Regions from separate parts of the Corynebacterium sp. L4757 genome, predicted to be linked through region 2. Evidence: predicted binding sites of a transcription regulator. Region 2 holds the regulator's gene; the other holds the start of a gene.
The links. The regulator LexA, encoded in region 2, represses DNA repair genes until DNA is damaged. The targets are predictions, from matches to a motif close to CGAACANNTGTTCG.
Positions count from the first base shown of each region.

Region 1: ACG98I_RS03545 (error-prone DNA polymerase) is a predicted target of LexA. The motif match lies at 1,221-1,234, and genes of this name have one in related genera.

Region 1 is NZ_JBIMEN010000002.1:224,452-227,842, forward strand. Features, by position in the region: gene ACG98I_RS03540 (MetQ/NlpA family ABC transporter substrate-binding protein) at 61-963, opposite strand; gene ACG98I_RS03545 (error-prone DNA polymerase) at 1,257-3,391, shown strand, end outside.
Region 2 is NZ_JBIMEN010000001.1:285,518-288,908, forward strand. Features, by position in the region: gene hrpA (ATP-dependent RNA helicase HrpA) at 1-178, shown strand, start outside; gene nrdR (transcriptional regulator NrdR) at 194-649, opposite strand; gene lexA (transcriptional repressor LexA) at 1,491-2,198, shown strand; gene ACG98I_RS01300 (DeoR/GlpR family DNA-binding transcription regulator) at 2,643-3,391, shown strand, end outside.

The DNA of each region.
Region 1 (3,391 bases), on a different contig from region 2:
TGGAAACCCCGTCTGGCGTGATCCGCCGACGGGGTATTCGATGTGTAGTGCTTTTAAAGCCTAGCTGTTGCGCTCAGCTTCTTCGAGGCGATCCAGGATTTCCTGCAATTCTTCTGGGGTGCGCTCAACCTGAACAGAGGTGCCCTTGGCATCTTCGTCTACAGCTGCCTGTACTTCTGGGGTGTGCCACAGCTCGGCCAGCTGCTTGATGGTTTCATTGTCAGCGTCTTCAGCGCGAACAACGAAAGCGTTGATGTATGGCTCAGCCTCTGGGGAGTTTGGATCATCCTGGAATACGGCCAGGTTTGGATCGACTCCTGCGCGGTCAAGGAAGGAGTTGTTGATGATAGCTGGGGTGCCCTCGCCATAAGCGGATGGGGTCTGCGCTGCATCAACCGGAGTGACCTCAACCTTGGAAGCCTCAGTATCAATGTCTGCCGGGGTTGGGGTCACCAGACCCTCTTCCTTCAGGGTGACCAGGTCAGCCTGAACCAGAACGTTGATAGCGCGGCCCTGGTTGGAAGGGTCATTAGGGATAGCGACGTTTTCGCCCTCAATGCCATCCAGGGAGTCATGGTCCTTCCAGAACAGTGCCAAAGGAATGATTTCGGTGGCCACGATTGGGGTCAGATCCGAGTCGTTGCCGACGTTGTACTTAGCCAAGAACTTCAGGTGCTGGAAGTTATTGGTGTCCAGCTGGCCCTGCTCCAGTGCCTGGTTAGGAGTGGAGTAATCAGCGAAGTTCTCAATCTCGATATCGAGCCCAGCCGCTTCAGCCTGCTCTTCCAATACTGCCCAAGCCTTCTTCGCAGCATCAGTGGTGCCAACGCGGATTGGGCCATCCTGCTCTGCGGAGTCAGCATCACCGGAAGCGGTGTCTTCGGACTCAGAGGAGCATGCAACCAGACCGGTTGCGGCAATAACTGCTGCCGAGGTAGCGGCAAGTACGCGACGAATCTGCATGTTTGGACGTCTTTCTATTTAAGGGGATCTTGCGGAAGATCTAGGGATTTGTATCTTTGTTGCTGCGTCGAAAGTAGCAACTGCTATACCGCTTTGTCTATCTGTAGTTTTATTCACCTACGTGCGTCTTAGCGTTTTCCCTGCCTGCAACCAGCGTTTATACCCTTCTGTGTCCTGCTGAATATTAATAGACCGCACTGTTTCCTGCCGATTTTTGCTAGCGCCTGCTTGCCGATGCTTGCCCTGGCTGAAAAATTAGAACATGCTTTCGTATTTGGTGTAATGTTTTGTTCATGAGGTTCAATGGCGGAAGTCAGCTATCCTGGTCCCGGATTGAGAGGATTTTATCCGGACGGCCAGGACCTACTCCCGTGCCAGTTTATGGTGCGCCCGTGCCGGTGGATGATGAGAAACGCGGACAAGCGGGCTGTGCTGGCGGGAAAGCCGCGAGCGCTCTGGTTCCATTTGCTGAGCTGCACGCGAGTTCTTGTTATGCCTTCTTATCTGGAGCTTCTGAGCCGGAGGAGGTAGTCGAACGTGCTGTTGAATTGGGCTTGAATGCGCTGGCGATTGTGGACCGGGATGGCTTTTATGGCCTGATGAAATTCGCGGAGGCCGCTGCGCTGCAGGATCTGCCTACGGTTTATGGCGTGGAATTATCCATCGGCCCAGGTTTGCTTGCACTGGCGCGTGGGCCGGAAGGGTACCGGCGGCTATCGCGGCTAGTGGCACAAGCCCGCATGTCCACGGGGGAGAAGGACGAAGTGCGGTACCCGCTACAACATGAGGTTGCTAAGCAATTGGGTAATGAGTGCGTGATTATTGCTGGCTTTGAATGGGCGGATGACATCGAGCAGCTGGTTACGGATTTCGGGGCCAACAACGTCGTGTTGGAATATGTTGCCTCATCCACGCCGGAAGATACCGATCATCATGAGACGCTCGATGAGATGCGCGCCCGCATGGGCCTGCGCGCCATCGCTACCGCTCAGCCCGGCGCTGCTACCCGTAATGATGCGCGCCTGGCAGCGGCCAAACGTGCGTTGGCGCGGCGTGAGTCTTTAGAGAATGCCGAACCAGCCCAGCACCCGATGGGCGCGCAGTGGCTGCGCTCAGGTCAGCAGATGCGAACGCTGTTGCCGAACCGGGTTGAAGAAATTGCTTATTCAGTGGCACTTGCTAAGCAATGCGCTTTTACCTGGGACGCGTTGGCCCCGAACCTGCCGAATCGCGATGTGCCGGATGGTTTTGATGAGATGAGCTGGTTGCGCGAGATGGTCACCCGGCGCGCCCCGGAGCGCTATCGTGCGCACCCGAAGTCTTGGGCGAAGGCGAAGGCGCAGATTGAGCATGAGCTGGCGGTGATTGAGAAGCTTGGTTTTCCGGGCTATTTCTTGATTGTCACTGACATCGTGGATTTTTGCCGAGATGCCAATATTTTGTGCCAGGGGCGTGGTTCGGCGGCGAACTCAGTGGTGTGTTTTGTGCTGGGGATTACGAATGCGGAGCCGATTTCCGCGCAGCTTTTATTCGAGCGTTTTCTCTCGCCGGACCGTGATGGCCCGCCGGATATTGACGTGGATATTGAATCTGGCCGGCGTGAGGAGGTTATCCAGTATGTCTATAACTACTATGGCCGCGACCGTGCAGCGCAGGTAGCAAATGTGATTACCTACCGCCGCAAAGGTGCATTGCGTGATGCGGCGCGTGCTTTGGGCTACCCGCAAGGCGCCGGTGATGCCTGGTCTAAAGGCATTGCCGATCCACCCGAGGACGTCTCGCACCTAGCGGAGAAATTCCGTGGGCAGCCACGGCACTTAGGCATTCACTCTGGCGGCATGGTCTTATGTGACCGCCCGATTGCTGATGTTGTGCCCATGGAGTGGGCGCGCATGGAAGACCGTTCGGTGCTGCAGTGGGATAAAGATGACTGCGCTGCGGCCGGATTGGTGAAATTCGACTTGCTCGGTCTGGGCATGTTGGAAGCTATTCACCACATGGTGGATTTGGTGCAAGAAACCCGTAATAAGACCATCAACCTGTGGGAGCTGGATTTAGCTGATCCGGAGGTTTATGCCATGCTGTCGCGCGCTGATGCCGTCGGCGTATTCCAGGTGGAATCCCGCGCACAGTTAGCCACCCTGCCGAGGCTTAAGCCGCGCCGCTTCTTTGACCTGGTGGTGGAAGTCGCACTCATTCGCCCCGGCCCTATTCAGGGTGGTTCGGTGCACCCTTATTTGCGTCGGCGCAATGGGGAAGAGGAAATTACCTATGACCATCCGGTGTTGGAGAAGTCTTTGGGCAAGACTTTAGGCATTCCGTTATTTCAGGAACAGTTGATGCAGATTGCCGTGGACGCCGCGGGCTTTTCCGGCGCTGAGGCGGATGAGCTGCGCCGCGCGATGGGTTCTAAACGTTCCCCGGAGCG
Region 2 (3,391 bases):
TGCCTACCTGAACAATAGACTGCGCAATCTTCCCGCAGGTCGCGCTAAGTCACGGGAAGTGAAAGACATCCGATGGATGATTGAAGAGCTGCGCGTGTCTCTTTTCGCCCAACGTCTCGGCACAGCACATGCTGTGTCACTACGCCGGATTCAAAAGGCAGTCGACAAACTGAAATAAGTGCCGACGCGAGTGCTACACGTCCCGCTCGCGCCGGCGCATGAGTCGAATTTCAGACTCGAAATCATCGGCACTATCGAAAGATTTATATACCGATGCGAAGCGCAGGTACGCTACCTCATCGAGATCGCGCAGCGGATCTAGGATTGCGAGGCCAATATCATTGGCGTTCACCTGCGAGCTGCCGTGGCTACGCACACGCTCTTCCACTTCTTGGGCAAGACGCTTTAACGCATCATCGGATACATCGCGGCCTTGGCATGCACGTCGCACACCGCGGATGAGCTTATCGCGGCTAAAAGGTTCAGCGAGGCCGTTCCGCTTAACGACTAAAAGAATGGCCTTTTCGACCGTGGTGAATCGCCCTTGACAGGACGCACACTCGCGTCGGCGCCGAATCGACGACCCCGCATCTATGACACGGGAATCGATGACTCGGGATTGTTCATGATGGCAAAAAGGGCAGTACACCAAGCGTCCTTACTCAAAAGATTCTCACGCTCTAAAAAGCGTTGTTGAAGAGATGACTTGAACTAGTGTACTGCCCTTGTTGCATTTAATTAATTGATGCAGCTTGCCCATCGTAGTGGGCAAGCTAGCCCTCACTTCACGCGGTTTGACTATCGCGCGAATACCTCAGTAGTCGCCGAGGTGCTGCTGATAGTAGTTTCCGGAGCGACTGGCTCTTCCCCAGCATTAAATCCAGTAAAAAGAATGCCGAAGAAGATCGCCATACCGAACATGCCCCCAAGCGCAAGGTTACTTCGAACACTTGCACCTGATGCCGAATCCTCGCGCGAGCAGTTTTCAGAACCTAGAGGACGGTGTTCGAAATTACTTCGCTGTACTGTTCTAGTTACATTACCCAGGGTGCGAACGTTGTTTACTCGAGGAGTCGAATTGGAAGGCTCCCAGACTGCGGCGGCTGGGACCACCCTAGAGCGACCGGTAGAGAAGGAAGAAGTGCGAGCTGAATAGATTTTTCCTCGGTCAAGTGCGATAGCCATGTTGATATCCTTTCGGTTATGCGAGTGAGTTTATCCAAATAGCCAGACACTGGATTTCGACATTCGCGCAACTGTTCGATTTATTGGGTATGTTCGATTTATAACAGGATTTCGAAAGTTTGTCCACATTTGGCGTGGAATAGTCGAACATGAGCACAAAACGTGCTACAAATGGGGTATCGCCTTAATTGGCACAATCTTTGTCCAATCCCAGCCGTCCACCCATGTGAAATCGCCGAACATGACTTCAGCACAAGCACCATCGCGAAGGCCGAATGTTTACGTAGCCCAAGGAGCTAATAGATATGGCTAAACCACGAGGAGTTACTCCCCGCCCTGACATCTCCGAGCTGTCACCACGCCAGCGCCGGATTCTTGAAGTAATTAAGGATGCGGTAGTTCTACGTGGCTATCCGCCAAGCATCCGCGAGATTGGTGATGCCGTTGGGCTGCAGTCCACCTCTTCGGTTGCGTACCAACTGAATCAACTGGAGCAGAAAGGCTTCCTGCGCCGCGATCCCAATAAGCCACGCGCGGTAGACCTTCGCCAGTTCGCGATGGATGATGAGCCTAAACCTGGCCGCAAGACTACTGCGCCCGCCCCTGTTGACGAGGGGCTCCCAGAGACCGCCGCAGGCGTTAGCTACATCCCTGTGGTTGGCCGAATTGCGGCAGGCGCCCCTATCACGGCCGAGGAGAACGTAGATTCTTACTATCCTCTACCTGATGAGATCGTGGGCAAGGGTGAGCTGTACATGCTCAAGGTTGTCGGTGACTCGATGAAGGATGCGGCAATCCTTGACGGCGATTGGGTTATCATTCGGTCTCAGCCCACAGCCGAACCAGGCGACTTCGTTGCGGCATTGCTGGACAATGAAGAAGCTACCGTGAAGGAATTCCACCAGGATTCGAGCGGTGTTTGGCTGCTTCCCCACAATGAAGCATTCGCACCAATCAACGGTGATAATGCTCAGATCATGGGCAAGGTAGTTTCGGTCATCCGTAAAATCTAGCCGGCAGCTGACCTCAAGAAGGACCGTTTCCCCGATTCATGTTGGGGAAACGGTCCTTCTTGCTGACGGGTGATGTGAGAAATGACCAGCACTCTACCCCCGAAATGGTAAACTTCGCGCCATCTTCAAACACAGATAATCCCACATTATTTCCTTCACGTTTCAACACCTTGACCGCGCAAAATACCGCGACAAGCAGTATAATTTCGACACAAGCGGCCCAGAATAGAGTAAAGAAATCTGTGTTTATTTCTGAAATCCGTGGCATTGTAGAGAGAACACAGCCAATTCTGGACACAACTCCACATCGGTCTTCCATCCGTGATGTTTCACCTCGCTGCCGATTAAGGCAATGAAGACTTTCATCTGTCGCTCGTACCCGTGAGGTACCCAGACATCACGTTAACGATCCGTCCACCATGAGCTCGCGAGAAGGGATATCACATGTACGCAGAGGAACGTCGCCGACAAATTGCTTCAATGACCGCCGTTGAAGGCCGGGTTAATGTCACTGAACTCTCCTCTCGCTTCGATGTCACCGCAGAAACAATTCGCCGAGATCTGGCTGTTTTGAATCGTGAAGGAGTTATTCATCGTGTACACGGCGGTGCTGTCGCCTCGCAGTCGTTCCAGACTTCCGAGTTAACATTAGATACTCGCTCTCGCTCAGCAACGAATGCAAAGATGGCTATTGCTCGTGCGGCAATGGACTTTTTGCCTCAAGGACATGGCAGCATCTTCTTAGACGCTGGTACCACTACTTCTGCAGTTGCTGATCTGATAGGTCAGCATCCCACTGCTCACCAATTGTCGATCGTATCTAATAGCTTGCCAATCGCACTTTCACTGGCAAATAACGGCATTCAATATGTCCAGTTGCTGGGTGGCACTGTCCGAGCAATCACCCAAGCTGTCGTCGGTGATACCGCGCTGCGCACCATGGCTCTGTTGCGCGCGGATGTCGCTTTCATCGGCACCAATGCATTGACGCTCGACCATGGATTATCCACCGCGGATGCCCAGGAAGCGGCAATTAAGTCCGCTTTTGTCACTAATGCCCACAAGGTCGTCGTCTTGTGCGATTCATCGAAATTGGGCACTGACTACCTCGTCAGCTTTGCACCTATTTCCGATATTGACGTAGTGATCACTGACTCGGGAGCATCAGAAGTCTTCCTTGACTCCCTGCGCGA